Regions from separate parts of the Endozoicomonas sp. ALB091 genome, predicted to be linked through region 1. Evidence: predicted binding sites of a transcription regulator. Region 1 holds the regulator's gene; the other holds the start of a gene.
The links. Region 1 encodes FNR, which switches genes on or off when oxygen is low (the NO sensors DNR and NnrR bind a similar motif). Its sites were predicted from a motif close to TTGATNTANATCAA; they were not measured.
Positions count from the first base shown of each region.

Region 2: a site for FNR is predicted at 5,193-5,206, ahead of ACO6UX_RS18320 (DMSO/selenate family reductase complex A subunit). Genes of this name have one in related genera too.

Region 1 is NZ_JBLYNQ010000017.1:18,109-26,067, reverse strand. It holds gene ACO6UX_RS24075 (sulfite exporter TauE/SafE family protein) at 1-442, shown strand, start outside; gene ACO6UX_RS24070 (hypothetical protein) at 493-945, opposite strand; gene hemN (oxygen-independent coproporphyrinogen III oxidase) at 1,376-2,770, shown strand; gene fnr (fumarate/nitrate reduction transcriptional regulator Fnr) at 3,284-4,036, shown strand; gene ACO6UX_RS24055 (adenine phosphoribosyltransferase) at 4,116-4,673, shown strand; gene ACO6UX_RS24050 (hypothetical protein) at 4,809-5,348, shown strand; gene ACO6UX_RS24045 (TraR/DksA family transcriptional regulator) at 5,394-5,723, opposite strand; gene ACO6UX_RS24040 (ankyrin repeat domain-containing protein) at 6,098-7,864, opposite strand.
Region 2 is NZ_JBLYNQ010000008.1:399,511-407,469, reverse strand. It holds gene ACO6UX_RS18335 (hypothetical protein) at 301-621, opposite strand; gene ACO6UX_RS18330 (dimethyl sulfoxide reductase anchor subunit family protein) at 1,094-1,942, opposite strand; gene ACO6UX_RS18325 (DMSO/selenate family reductase complex B subunit) at 1,945-2,580, opposite strand; gene ACO6UX_RS18320 (DMSO/selenate family reductase complex A subunit) at 2,602-5,094, opposite strand; gene ptsP (phosphoenolpyruvate--protein phosphotransferase) at 5,325-7,889, opposite strand; gene ACO6UX_RS18310 (glucose PTS transporter subunit EIIB) at 7,886-7,959, opposite strand, start outside.

The DNA.
Region 1 (7,959 bases):
GGCCATTATGCTGATCGCCATGGGGCTTTATCTGACCGGTTGGTGGCGTGGTCTGACACATCTGGAAAAGATCGGACATAAGCTCTGGCAACATATCCAGCCCAAGGCCAAAGCACTGCTGCCCATCAAAAACTTTCCCAATGCCCTCGCCATTGGCATGCTCTGGGGGTGGTTACCCTGCGGCCTGGTCTACAGCACCCTGGCCTGGAGCGCCACTCAGGGAAAACCGGTACAGGGTGCGCTGTTAATGGCCTCATTTGGTATAGGCACCATACCCTCAGTGTTCCTGCTTGGTGCGTTCTCAAGACAGCTCAGCGGCATTATCCAAGCCAGTATCACCCGCAACCTGGCGGGGTTGCTGATTATCCTTTTTGGCTTGTGGTCTATGCCCGGCGCACACCAGAGGTGGTTGATGTCCATGCTGCACCATCACCATATGTGATAAAAGGAAAAAAAAAGTTCTGCCTCCTAGGAGGCTCTTAAAGTTTTGAATCAGAAATCAAACCAAAAGACGAGGCGCTCCGCTTTTTGCTTCTGCAACTCAGCCAACTCCAAAAAATACTTTTCCCCCAACGATTCCCTGATCGTAAGCTTGACAAACTCTTCGGGAACATCAACGCCCCTTTCTCTTAAAGGCTTGTTGTAGTCGTAAGAAACCAATTCATCAACAGACAGCCAGGAGTGGCCAGATCCACCCGTTCCCCATTCATCAGACTTGGCCTTGATGGAAAGACTGACATCTCCGGGCAGCCCCCGAGCCTCCTCAATAATGGGATACGGAGTAACATGCCAGGAGCCCCAGTCATAATCGCTTCTGACAAAACCCTCGGAAAAAAATGAAAAGACATGACGATTGCGATCTGAAAAAGGTTCGTAACCCGGGATTTCTTCCCATTGCCCGACACTATTTCTGAATTCAGCATACATATGTATGTCTGCACCCATAATTACTCCTCCTGTCTGATCAGTGACCAGGACATATTTGTGAATTTTTATGATCTAGCAGCAAAAATAGCACATTCAATGAACCCACCAATCACTATCAATCAGACCCTTTTCAGCACAACCCTGCCAGCCAAAGCATTATTTGCTCGATTAATAACCAGATGGCAGATACAATAGCCAACCTCAACAACTTCACGCCACGTTGGACACAATCCTCATCACATGCCCTAAAGACGAACCACTAAGGCATGCCAGTTCGGTTCATACCTATTGACACCGATCAAAGAACAACCTTGAAAATCTTTCTAAACTAGCCAAAAACATCATGACGTAATACCGACTGTTTTTGCCTTACCCTTTCCGGCACAAAAAGACCGACCAGAAGGCGAACACACTGACTAATAAGACATGAAGATTACCGAGAGCAATAATGAATACCGCACCAGTTTGGGATAAAGACCTGATTCACCGATACAACCACTCAGGCCCGCGTTATACCTCCTATCCCACGGCGGTGCAGTTTGATGGCAGCTTTGATATTGAGAAATATCATCACAATGCCCACTCCAGTGCCAGGGCCATCAATCCCCTGTCACTCTACTTTCATATCCCGTTCTGCTCCCATGTCTGTTATTACTGCGCCTGTAATAAAATTGTCACCAAACACCGTGGGCGCGCCAATAGTTATCTGGAATACCTGTTTCGTGAAATAGAGATGCAGGCAGCACTCTACAGTCAGGAACAGCGGGTCGAGCAACTGCACTTTGGCGGCGGCACACCGACCTTTCTGAGCAGAGATCAGATGAGGGATCTGATGGGCCATATCCGTCAGCACTTCCAACTGACCCAAAGCGATACCGCAGACTACTCCATTGAACTGGATCCCAGGGAAGTAGACTGGCCCATGATGGGCACCCTGAGGGACCTTGGCTTCAACCGAATCAGCATGGGCGTTCAGGACCTGAACCCCAAAGTTCAGCAAGCCGTTAACCGGGTTCAACCTGAAAGCATGATTCAATCCATTCTTGATGCTTCCAGGGTCATGGCATTCCGCTCGGTACACATGGACCTGATTTACGGCCTGCCTTTCCAGACCACCAACAGTTTTATGGAAACCATCGATCGTGTGGCTGATATGGCCCCGGACAGGCTATCCCTGTTTAACTACGCCCACCTGCCCCACCGCTTCAAACCACAGCGCCGAATTAATGAGCAGGATCTGCCTGCGCCGGAAGTGAAGCTGGACATTCTGCATCAGGCCACGGAAAAACTGCTGGATCAGGGCTACATCTACATCGGTATGGATCACTTTGCCCTGCCAGACGATGAACTGGCCATTGCCCGGGAAGAAGGCACGCTGCACCGGAATTTCCAGGGTTATACCACCCATGGTCATTGCGACCTGATCGGCATGGGCGTGTCTGCCATCAGCCAGGTAGGCGACACTTATATCCAGAACAGCACCGATGAAGCCCGGTACTGTGCAATGATCAATGAACAGCAGTTGCCAGTGGTTCGCGGCCTGAAGATGACCGCTGATGACAAAGTCCGCCAGGCAGTGATTACCCAGCTGATCTGCCACTTCAAACTGAACTTCAGCGATATTGAACAGCGGTTTGATATTCAATTCAGGGATTACTTCCGGGATGAGCTGGCAAGGCTGGAGCCGATGAGGGCAGACGGCCTGATCAGTCTCAATAGCGATGGCTTGCTGGAAGTACTGCCAAAGGGAACACTGCTGATCCGTAACATCTGTATGCAGTTCGACCACTATCTCCATCAACCGGAGATGAAAGAGAAGACGCTCTTCTCAAAGGTTATCTGAGTAACACTCCGGAGCAATCACCAGGCTCCGGAGCCCCTCTCCCGCCAGTACCGACAACGACTGATCATCCCGCACAGAACCGAAACCTCTCTGCAGCTCACCGGTTTATCAGAAAAAAACTGAAACTGACGACGACTTGCCACCACTATCACATTGATTTACTTGAAACATAAGTGCAAAATCTGCCATGTCCGTTAAATACCACGAACGAAAATTTAATCCTGTGACATAAGACAATGTCAGATTGATTTTCAGGGATAAAGACACACAACCACCAGGAGCCATGACCATACCATGATCAGGGTCAGCCCTGAGCTTGATAGATGACACGGCAGATGAGAGCTCACCGGAACCACCGCAGTTTATGACGCATTGCTGAAGCAGCACCAAACCCCTACCCTGGGTCTGCCCGGTTGCGTACATACCTGATTTACACTCCGGTAACACTTTTCATACACTTGGTTTTCCATAAACAGTGTCGAATTTCGCCAAATACGACTTTGAGGCCTCTCAATGACGTCAAAGCCCAACGTCCGACAGCCGAGCCATGTGGCCTGCAGAGACTGCAGCCTCAGCTCACTGTGCCTGCCACTGGCACTGAGCATTAAGGATATCGATCAGCTGGATCACATTATCAAGCGTGGGCGTCCTTTGAAAAAAGGCGAACACCTGTTTCTGGAAGGTGACCCCTTTACCAGTGTCTTTGCTGTTCGCTCAGGGGCTCTCAAAACCTACACAGCGACCAATGAAGGTGAGGAACAAATCACCGGATTTTACCTGCCCAGCGAAATTCTTGGCCTGAGCGGTATGGATACGGATACCTATCCGGTGTCGGCCCAGGCGATGGAAACCACCATGATCTGCGAGATTCCTTTTGAGCAACTGGAAACCCTTTCCGATCAATTCCCGGAATTGCGCCGACATCTGATGCGCCTGATGAGCAAGCGTATCCGTGAAGACCAGCAAATGATGATGCTGCTGTCCAAGAAAAACGCCGATGAACGTATTGCCACCTTCCTGATTAACCTGGCCAGCCGTTTTCGTCGCCGGGGTTTTTCTTCCCAGTCGTTCCGTCTGTCCATGTCGAGAAATGAGATGGGGAACTACCTGGGTCTGGCGGTAGAAACGGTTAGTCGTGTATTTACCCGATTCCAGAAAAACGGCCTGATCTCCGCCGTGGGCAAGGAAATCGAAATTCGCAACTCGGTTGAACTCTGTGCCCTGGCCGGGGGAAAAACACTGGAACCGATTGCTACCAACGCCTGACTTTATCCTCTAAAGAAGCTACCCTTTGAGGTGGCTTCTTCCTTTTTATCCATTGACTGACAGCGGCATGCTCCCTCCCATGCATACAAACGAATGTTCATCCGTTCAGGAATATCTGCGAACGCAAATCAGAACCATCGCGGACTGGCCCCATGAAGGCATCCTGTTTCGGGATATCACCACACTGTTTGAAAACCCGGAAGCCTGGCGTAAGGCCGTGGATGTCATGGTTCAGCGTTATGAGAACCAGACTTTTGATCGCATTGGCGCGCTTGATGCCCGCGGTTTCCTGCTTGGCTCGACACTGTCCTATATCATGAACAAGCCGCTGGCACTGTTTCGCAAGAAAGGCAAACTGCCAGGCAAAACCCTCAGTGTCGAGTATGACCTTGAATATGGCAAAGCCGTACTGGAAATGCATGAAGACACCATTAAGGCCGGTGAAAAAATTCTGTTAGTGGATGACCTTATCGCCACCGGAGGCACACTGCTGGCTGGGGATCAGTTGATTCGACAAGCAGGAGCCAGCACACTGGAAGCTGCAGCTATCATCAATCTGCCAGACCTCAAGGGCGCTGACAGACTCAATGCGGCGGGCATTCCAACCTATGCCCTGTGCAATTTTGCCGGTGAGTAAAACCACCCTCAGTTCAGAATTTCAGGGATGATACGATATGTCTCTTAGATCCAGGGTTAATGTCTGGATCTGAGAGCCCCTCCCGCAGTTACAGGACGCACAGACCGGGATCTACCCGGGAAAAGGACTTTGCAAATGGGAATATGCGCCAAGGAACTAAGGCACTATGTTGTTCGCCCCGCACTCAAGCATCTGGGTATGTGGAGCCCTACTGCTGAGAACCTGCTGCTTGGTACCGCAGCCAGAGAGTCCGGGCTTGGTTTTCATCTGAAACAGGCCAATCACCAGGCACTCGGTATCTATCAGATTTCTCCTCGCATGCACCGCAATATCTGGGACCTGTTTCTGGCACCAAACGCTGACTTATCCAGCAAAGTTCGGGGACTGGCCAGCCAGCGGGAGTTTCTTTCCCACCCCCATCATGAACTGGCGACCAACCTGGTTTACGCCACCGCCATTGCCTGGCTTATCTATCACCGCTGCGGTATTCAGATCGAAGATATTGATAAAGAAGACATCACTGCCATGGCCAGATTATGGCAAAAGCACTTCCACAGCAGAAACCCCGGAACACTCCAGAGCTTCTGCGAAAGCTATCAAAAGATGATTATTGAATCAGGCTGCTCCACAGAGGAGTCAACGTACTTTAACCAGGCTGCAGCCAAACCGGCATAACAGGATTCAGCCTGCCTGCTCCCTTATCGCCTTGATGATGCTCCCCTACAACCCCTTGGCCTCAGCACATTGAACACAAAGGTCAGCATAAGGCATAACCTCAAGGCGCTGAACCGGAATTTCCTTACCGCAGGACAGGCAGAAACCGTAATCGCCCTCATTTATACGATCAAGGGCGCGGTTAATTTTACCCAGTTCAATCACCGCCTCGTTACCCAGTGCATCAATAACCTCATCATTCTCCCGTTCCTGCGCCTGCTCAGACCAGTCTGCACTGTTTTTTCGGGAAGCATCCTTTTTAATTTTACCCAGACGCGTATTCAGCTCATCCCTGCGAGCCATCAACCATTTCTGCCACTTATCATGATCTGTCATTTTGCTACCCCTGCACAAAAATACTGTAGAATCCTGCTGTTTATTCTATAAAGAATGGTTGTGTCAAAAGGTCACTCTTTACCATAAAACAACGCCGAAGAACCTTATCCCCACTCACAAAAACGGATAAGGTAATTACCAACCTGCGGCGTACTGATTCTTTCCAAAATCATGAATTCAAATAGTAGATCATTGATACCGTAAACGTAATATTCAGTTTCAATCCGGAAAAACATTTTCCCACCTGGTACATCAATTCAATGAGTTTGATGTGAACAATCTCCGTTCAGCCTGAAGCGGAGTCCAGGAGGCTGACAAAGTCCCTCCTCTTGATCTCGTAACCATTAACAGGCTGAGTGGTCGATAACCAGGCATTACATCACATAAGGCAGTCGTTTCAGCCTGTCGATGCAGGATGTGTGATTGAGCTGTCTGGCAAGTACCAGGGGAGTCCTGCCATGTCTGTTTCTCACCCGATGATCTGCGCCGGCATTCAACAGCATCCTGACAACTTTCAGGTTGCCATTGAATGCCGCCATATGCAGAACGGTATTGCCGTCTTGATCGGGAATATTCAGATCCGCCTTCGCCCGAATCAGCAGGCTGAGGGAAGCATCAAATGAGAAATGAATAAAGGACATATCAACGGCATAGTGCATGGCAGTACGGCCGGAATTATCTTTAACATCAAGCTGAGCACCTACCTGGATCAGGGCTTTCAGGCTATTGCAACGGTGTTTAAGCACAGCCAGATGCAGTGCGGTCTTACCCTCTGCGTTGGTCATGTCAAGGTCGGCATCGGAGCGAATAAACATGCGCAGGCACACATAACTGCCGTAGGTGACGGCGTCGTGTAACACCGTGTTGCCAGCCGAGTCCCTTGCCGAAAAATCCACGTTAGCCTCAACAATGACCCTGACGCACCCAAGATGGTTGCATCTGGTGGCTATGTGCAGTGCTGTCATAACGCTATTGCCGTTGGTAAAGGCCTGGATATTGGCCCCCCTTCGGATCAGGGTTTGCACGCTTTCAAGGTGCCCATGATAAGCAGCAAGGTGCAGGGCATTCCAGCCACAATTGACAAACGCCTCAACGTTGGCGTTGTTATCAATCAGGATTTCCAGACACTCACTATGGTTTCGCATGGCAGCGTAGTGTATCGCCGCTCTGCCAACGGGGGTCACTGCGTCAAGGTTCGCACCTTTATCGGCAAGTAATCGCAGGCAGTGGCCATGACCACCGGTGGCCGCATGGTGAACTGCCACCCGGCCATGCCGACTGGCTATGGTCATGTTACACCCATTGCTGATGAGAATATCCATTACCGCCCTGTGGCCGGCCTTGGTCGCCAGAATCAGGGGGGTCCTGCCACGGCTGTCCACGGTATCAATAATGCCCGGGTTCCGGGCCAGTATCCTGACACACTCACAACGGCCTTCCAGGGCAGCAATATGCAGTGCTGTTCGGTCATGACTGTCCCTGGTGGCAGGGTTTGCCCCTCCCAGAATCAATGCTTCGGCAAACTGACCGTCTTCCTGCCTGGCTGCCAGATGAAGGGCGGTATGACCATCCCGGTTAGTCAGATTGAGACCCGCACCGGACTGAATCAGAAAATTAACCACATCAAGGTGGCCATTGACCAGGGCAACGTGCAGTGGGGTCATGCCGTTATTGATGGCCGGGACATCCAGCGAAGCCCCCGCTGCCACCAAAGCCCTGACGCAACCCATTTGCCCATTGCTGGCGGCCATGTACAGCAGACGGACATGATGACCTGTATCACCGGTACGAAACAGGGCAAAGACAACACTCGGGTCGAGGGTCAGCAACTGCTGAAGCTGTGCCAGGTTTCCGGAGCGACAGCAACTCAGGGGCATTGACTCGCTGTAAGCTGAGTACTCATAGAGCTTCGCCCCACCCTCTCGCATCAGTGGCAGGGCCCAATTAAGACAGACCGGGCAAGTTCGTCTGGACAACTGTCGGCTGTTAAGCCAGGGGGTCACACATTGCTCGTGATAGCGATGGCGACAAGGGGTAACCACTACCCTGCTGTGTCCAAACAATCCAACCAGACAAATCGGACAGACATCGTTTAATGGTTGCCCTGTCGGGTTGGAAACCGGAGAAATTGAATTTTCCATCAGTATTCAGGTCACCGTGTACCCGGTTGAATTCATGGACAACCGGTGATTTCATAAACACTATTGACAGAAAAATTGTGGACTGGTTCCTGAAA
Region 2 (7,959 bases), on a different contig from region 1:
GTATGTCATCAGATTCACTCGTGTGGCTTGGAGGCTGTCGGATTAAGAGCAACGTAAGTTCGGGGAATTAGAAGAGCAGAATTGCCGCGGATAATTCATGCTAATTATCTGTCGTTTAATCCCGCCATTGCTTACCTGCCTTTGGGTAAATGAGATTGTCGTAAACCCTGAACAACACTTCACGAAGGTCGGTTCCCATGTGCACCCGCAGGGGATAACAGCCGACTCGGGTCACCACCGCCATACCCCATGAAACTCAGAGATCATGGTCCATGGTGCTGGAATTCCCGGCGGTGGGGGTCAAAACACGGTTTCGTTATTGGTTGATCCAACTTCACCTTGAATTTTTGTCGATACGACAGTTACTTCAGGAGCATGAGAGATAATCAAGGGCGAACCGGGCTGTTGTGTGATCACCTTGGGGTCAATGGAAGGTAGGGGAGTGGTTTTACGCTTTAATAATTGCCAACCTGTAACGCCTCCACCCACTAAAGCAAGACCTGCAGCACCTCCTGCTGCCGCGCCCACAGAAGCGCCGAGACAAAAATAAGCGAAAGTTTTTGACACCTTAGCGCAGGTACAAAACCCACCAAGAATATAACCTTCCGTTGCACCTGCCATGCAAGAAGATACATATAGTACTTTAGTGTCAAGGGGACAGAAAAAACTTCTACTAGCAGTTGAGCATGATACATCCATAAAAATTACTTCTATCAAAGTTTATCGGAATATTTCACTTTAATAGACTTCATTTTTACTAAAAAGTTTCAACAACTGTTTTTAAGGTGTAAATTAATTGTCTACCCTGCTCCACAAAAATAATACAAAAGTACTAAATTAACCAAAACACCAAGAAAAGACGAAAAAGTAAATATTCCAAAAGCCTTGTGATTTTTGTTCTTTTTATTACGTTAGTTCCAAAAATAGCCCCTGTTTCTTCCAGTGAAATATGGGCGTCTTCTTCCTGACTATTCTGGGTAGCTATAACCACGGCCTGATCAGGCGAAGCTGGGAATAGTTATTGTGCGTTCACGCGTCCGGAGTTTTTGAATAGTTCCTCCTTTCATTTATGAAGGAGGAACTTTGTACTTATTTACATGCCACTGGCAAACATATGCAGGTCATAGAAGAAGATACGACCACACAGTTCCGCCGTGAGCACCAGGACGGTACTCAACCCTGCCAGACCTGCCGCTGAGTTATTACCACGCGTGGCAGCCATCACCCAAACGCCCAGACCGGCAAACAACAGACCGAGACGGGCCAGCATCAGACGACCGTGGTAGTCAAACAGACCCAGCGGGTTAGCAGGCAGGTCAACCTGACCCAGCCAGAACAGGTACAGCGGGTAACCCACCAGCACCAGACCCAACGCGATAAAGCCCAGGGTGGCCAGCGCACGATCAGCGTTTTTCTGGAAAGCACCCAAAGAGGCCGACTGACTTCTCAGCATCAGCGCCGCTGCCGGGATACCCACCACAAAAGCGGTCATAACAAACTGGAAGATGGTCCAGCCGCTGTTCCAGGCAGGCACTGTGGCCAGGGTGTACACATTGGCAATGGCCAGCAGTAACAGCACGCCCAATACCATGGCTCCCGCCAGAACCAGCTTCTGCAACTTGGCCAGAATACCGAAGTGCACCATGGCCACATAAGTGAAAACAGCACCACCAAACAGCGCAGTAGTGATGATCTCAACACTCAGTGCCGACAGGTGCTCCAGACCAAAGATCACGTTTATGGCACGCAATGGCTGCCCCAGGTGAGTCATGGCGGCAGCGCCGGAGATACCCAGCAGCACCAGAACCACCATCAGCAGTTTATTCAACAACTGCTGACGCTTAGTATCACTGTTCGCCATCAGCAGGCTGGCCAGTACCAGGAACAGGCCAACGGTGCCCTGTGCCAGCACCGTAAAAAATACCAGTGACAACTCATGCATGGTTATACCTCCCGAGTGTTCATAATGCGTCCGGTCTTGTCGCCGGAAGGTTTGGCATGACGGCTCGCCTTTATTACCAGCGATGGCTCAGTCAGAGAAGAGTCCGGCAGTGGCGCGATATCCGCTTCCGTGCCGTATTTGGCACGCAGTTCTTCGATCGGACCAAAATCCAGGGCACGCAGCGGGCAGGATTCGATACAGATCGGCTGCTTGCCCTGCTCAACCCGGTCGAAACAGCCATCACACTTGGTCATGACTTTCTTCTCGGCATCAAACTGCGGTGCGCCGTAGGGGCAGGCCATTTCACAGTAACGGCAGCCAACACAGACGTCGGCGTTAACCACCACCAGGCCGTCCTGGTCACGCTTATGCATGGCACCGGTTGGGCAAGCCTTGGTACAGGCTGGCTTGGCACAGTGGTTACAGCTGATGGAGGTGTAGTAGGCAAACACGTCCTGGGCATAGGTGCCGTCTTCGTTCTGAAGCCAGCTACCACCGCCGTATTCATAAACCCGGCGCCAGTTCACGCCAACTTTCAGGTCATTCTCATCTTTGCACGACAGTTGACAGGTTTTGCAGCCCGTACACTTGGCCGTGTCGACGTAAAATCCCAGTTGTTTTATTGAGGGTTGTTTCATCGAACTTTAATTCCTGTCCTGTTATGCCCTGGCAATGTTAACCAGGTTGCTGTGCTGGGGATTGCCCTTGGCCAGTGGCGATGGGCGCTGGGTGGTCAGCGTATTCATACACGCGCCCCGGTCCACGCCACTGCGGTCTGGTGCGTACCAGCTGCCCTGCCCCATGGCGACCACGCCGGGCATAATGCGCTCAGTCACTTTCGCAGCAACACGGATCTCGCCACGGTCATTCCAGACCTTCAGCATGTCACCGTCTTTTATCTTGCGCTTGTGAGCATCAACTGGGTTGATCCACACTTCCTGCCGGTTGGTTTCCCGCAGCACATCGACGTTGCCATAAGTGGAGTGAGTACGGGCTTTAAAGTGGAAACCAAACATCTGCAGCGGGTACTGCTGCGCGTGGTCTGCCTCATGCCCTTCCCAGGAAGAAACGTATTCAGGCAGTGCCCGAATAATATCGCTGTCCCCCAGCGTCCAGCTGGAGGCAATATTCGCCAGGCGTTCTGAATAAATCTCAATTTTACCGGAGGGTGTATCCAGTGGATGCTTTTCGGGGTTTTCCCGGAACTCACGGAATTGAACATGAGGTTCACCGGGATTCTTCTGCTTGACAATGCCCTGCTCACGGAAAGTCTCAAAGTCCAAATCCACCAGTGTCGGGTTCATTTTCCGGGATTCTGCATAAATATGACGCAGCCAGGCTTCCTGGTCCCGACCTTCGGTGAACTGTGCTTCTACCCCAAGACGTTTGGCAATTCCGGTACACATGTCATAGACAGAACGGCATTCATACAACGGCTCAACCGCAGTATCACAGAAAATGGTGTAACCCATATTTCCGCAGTACCCGTTAGGGGCGAAATCCGGTTGTTCAGCCGCGGTCAAATCGGGCAGCAGAATATCCGCATAGCGTGCACTGGGCGTCATGTGGTTGTCGATCACCACAATCATTTCACACTGGCTGTCATCCTGGAGAATGTCATGGGTGCGATTGGTGTCCGCATGCTGGTTGATGATGCAGTTACCGGCATAGTTCCAGATAAATTTGATGGGCTGAGTCAACTTTTCTGCACCACGAATACCCGCAGTCAACGCGGTCATTTCATCATGACGGTAAATGGCATCCGTCCAGAGGAACATGGGAATGGACGTTGATACCGGGTTGGTCAGTGTCGGAAAGACCGCAAAGGGCATGGAGTAGCTGCTTTCACGGGCACCAGTACCACCACCGGGAATACCCACATTACCGGTCATTACCGCCAGCATACAGATAGCCCGACTGGCCTGCTCACCATTGGCGGTGCGTTGAAGTCCCCAGCCCTGCATAATATTGCAGGGTTTGGTCATGGCAATTTCACGGGCCAGACGGATGATGGTGTCTGCCGGGACACCGGTTATTTTTGCCGCCCATTGCGGGGTCTTTTCAACACCATCATCGCCTTTGCCCAGAATATAGGATTTCCAGGAAGCGCCTTTCGGTGCGCTGGCAGGCAGTGAGTTTTCATCGTAGCCGATGGTGTACTTGCCCAGGAATTCATTATCCACCAGGTTTTCGCTAATCATCACCCACGCCATACCGGCTACCATTGCGGCATCGGTACCCGGTCGCAGAGGAACCCACTCATCATTGGCACCCAGGACCGTATCGGTCATGCGCGGATCAAAGGTGATCATACGTGCATTACTGCGTTGCCGGGCTTCGGTCAGATGATAAACAATACCGCCGCCACTCATCCGGGTTTCCGCCGGGTTGTTGCCAAAATTGACCACCAGCCTGGTATTCACAACATCTGACGTACAGTTATTATCTACCCAGCTGCCGCCGTACAAATACGGTAAACTCACGGCAATCTGGGCCGTACTGTAATCACCATAGTGGTTAAGATAACCGCCCCAGCAGTTCATCAGACGGGCGATCGGTGTGGCGGCTGGTGGCCAGGATTTGGAAACCGTGCCTCCCAGCGTACCAGTACAATAGTTGAGATAGATGGCTTCATTGCCATACTCTTTTTTGATGCGCTTCAGGTTATCAGCGATGGTGTCAAACGCTTCATCCCAGCTGATGCGCTCAAATCGACCTTCACCACGCTTACCGACACGCTTCATTGGGTATTTCAGACGGTCAGGGTTGTAGACGCGCTTGCGGAAGGAACGACCACGGAGACAGGCCCGAACCTGGTGGTCACCATAGATATCGTCACCGGTGTTATCGGTTTCGGTATGGATGATCACACCGTCTTTTACCTGATGACGCAGTGCACAGCGGGAGCCGCAGTTGACCGTACAGGCAGACCACACTGACTTGATCTCTTCAACCGCAGGTTTGGCCTCTGTCGCAGAAGCTTTCACAGGTAGTGTGCGCGCAGCAACGACTGCCGCACCGCCCGCAGCGGTTCCCCACTTCATAAACGTTCTTCGCTTCACCGTGGAAGCAAGCACTTTATCCACAATTTCTTTCATTGATATCGCCACCCCATCATAAATACTGGTCGTGATCACAGATTGCTCAGACAATTATCAGATTCTGCTTTCCCTGCAGACATAAAGGTGTGAACAAAAAGTGCCGCCAACCAAATGGTGGGCATTATAATTGGACAGTAATTAACCGGCAGATGACCTGAATCAAGACCATGTGATTTAAAGTACAACTACGTACTAACTCAGGAAAACTACATATTTCAGACAGCAATAAAAAAGCCCCATGGCCAAAACCAGGGGGCTTTCAGAAAGACGATCGTCTGCGATCAGGCAGTCAAACTTCTTACGTCTTCTACTGAATCCAGAGTCAGCGCTTCACGGGCCAGGCTCTGGCAGTGCTTATAGTTCAGACTGCGAACACGGGCCTTAACCACCGGGATTGCCGGGACACTGATGGACAGTTCCTGAACGCCCAGGCCGACCAGGATAGGCACCGCATTCGGGTCACTGGCCAGGCTGCCACAGATACCCGTCCACTTGCCTTCTTTGTTGGCTGCTTTCACCGTCATATCGATCAGGCGCAATACTGCCGGGTGAAGACCATCGACCCGTGCCGCCAGTTTTGGATGACCACGGTCAACAGCCAGGGTGTACTGGGTCAGGTCATTGGTACCGATGGAGAAGAAGTCCACTTCTTTAGCAAAATGATCGGCCAGCAGCGCAGCGGACGGCACCTCAATCATAATACCCACTTCAACGGTGACGCCTGTCGTTTCCTGCTCTTCCAGCACCAGTTTTTTCACGGCACGGAATTCATCCAGGGAGCTGATCATCGGGAACATGATACGGGCATGACCGGCATGAGCCGCCTTCAGGATCGCACGAACCTGCTTGCGCAGCATGGTCGGACGGTTAATACCGATACGCACGCCACGTTCACCCAGGAACGGGTTCTCCTCTCTTGGCAGGGGCAGATAAGCCAGAGGCTTGTCACCACCGACGTCCAGAGTACGGATAATGACCGGACGGTCTTTACCCATAGCGTCCAGAATACCTTCGTAGGCTTTTATCTGCTCATCCATGGTGGGTTCGGTTGCACGTTCCATATAGAGGAACTCGGAACGCAGCAGACCTACCGCTTCAGCACCCATTTTGACCGCTTTTTCCGCATCGTCCTGGTTGGCGATATTGGCAGCGATCTCAACATGATGGCCATCCAGAGTCACCGCAGGCTGGTCCGCCACTTGCAGCGCCGCAGCATGTTCCGCCGCCGCACGTTCCTGGCGGGCAACGGTTCTGTCGATCTCTTCCTGAGTAGGATTAACCAGCATGTACCCCTTGTTGGTGTTCAGGATAACATCGGTACCGTTCTCATACTGACGAACACTGCCCGGTACGTTGACCAGGTAAGGAATACCCAGGGAACCGGCCAGAATCGCCGCATGGGAAGTCGCGCCGCCGTGCAGGGTCACGATACCAATCACGCGCTGGCGATCGAGAGTCACCACTTCCGAAGGCGTAATGTCTTCCAGACAGAGGATGGTGTTTTCCGGCAGCTGATCGGTGCCACCTTCAACGCCCATCAGGTAGCGCAGAACCCTAAGACCAACGTCTTCTACATCGATGGCCCGGGCCGCCAGCAGCGGGTTATCCAGCTTGCGCATTTCATCCGCTTCGGCCAGAAAACTTCGGTGCCATGCCCACATGGCGCTCTTGCCTGCTTCAATCAGTTCACGGGCACGATCACTGATCGCCGGGTCGTCCAGTAACTGCTGATGGGCAACAAATACTTCTGCATGACCACCTACATGATCCGCTTCCATTTTAGTCACCAGCTGCTGCAGGGACTCCCGGGCTTTTTGGATACCGTAGCCAAGCTGACCCAGTTCATCGCTGACACCAACACCCTCTTCCGGGTAGCTGGGCAGTTCATGAACCAGATGGTGCAGCTTGCCAATGGCCATACCCGGTGCCGCTTTAACGCCGGGTAAACGACCATCGGAGCCTTCTACCGGTCCAAGCAGTGGCGCTTCTTCTTCCATGGCTTCATCAGCGCCCGGCAGCACGTCGGCCACGGCTTCACCCAAACCACTGCGGAAACCATCCAGAATGGCTGCCATCGCTTCTTTGGCATCAGGGCCGGTGACGGTGATTTGCAGGTTAGAACCCAGCACCGTCTGCAGCCCCATCAGAGCAGTCAGACTGTTGGCCTTGCACTCTTTGCCAGTGTCTTTGTTCAGAATCATCACATCAGAATTGAAGCCTTTGATAATCTGAATCAGAGTGGCAGAAGGGCGGGCATGAAGACCCAATGGGTTCATCAACACAAAATCGTCTGTCAGGGTAATGCTGTCCTGGCGGCTGTATTTGCTCTCGGTGGACATCTCCTTTTCAGGCTCAGCCCCAATGGCAAATACGGTATCCTGCCCCGCTGTTACTTCGGTACGGGGATTTACCACCACACCGGTTTCCCCGGTGGTGATCATAATCGCGGTCTGCAGGCTGGCCGCCCTGGCTCCGACAAACTCGGGATCAAACGACAACAGCTGCTGACCAACAGACACTTTGTCGCCTATTTTAACGTTGGTCTCAAAGCCTTCACCACGCAGAACAACCGTATCGATGCCCACATGGATCAACACTTCCACACCGGAATCTGTCTTGATCGCCACGGCATGTCTGGCGTCATGGAGCTGGCTGATGGTACCGGCGCACGGTGCCAGTACCACAGAGTCCGTTGGGTTGATCACAATACCGTCACCGATCAGTCGACCAGCAAATACCGGGTCAGTGGATTCCTCGATGGATAACAGCATTCCGGACAGAGGCGCAACCAGTGACAGTTGGCAAGGTTTGCCCTCTTTTTTGACATCTTGATGGGAGAGCGTCATGCAGAAACCTCAACATTGGCAAGATCATCCGTCACCGGGATCTTTTTCATTTCATCAGCAATTATTTCAG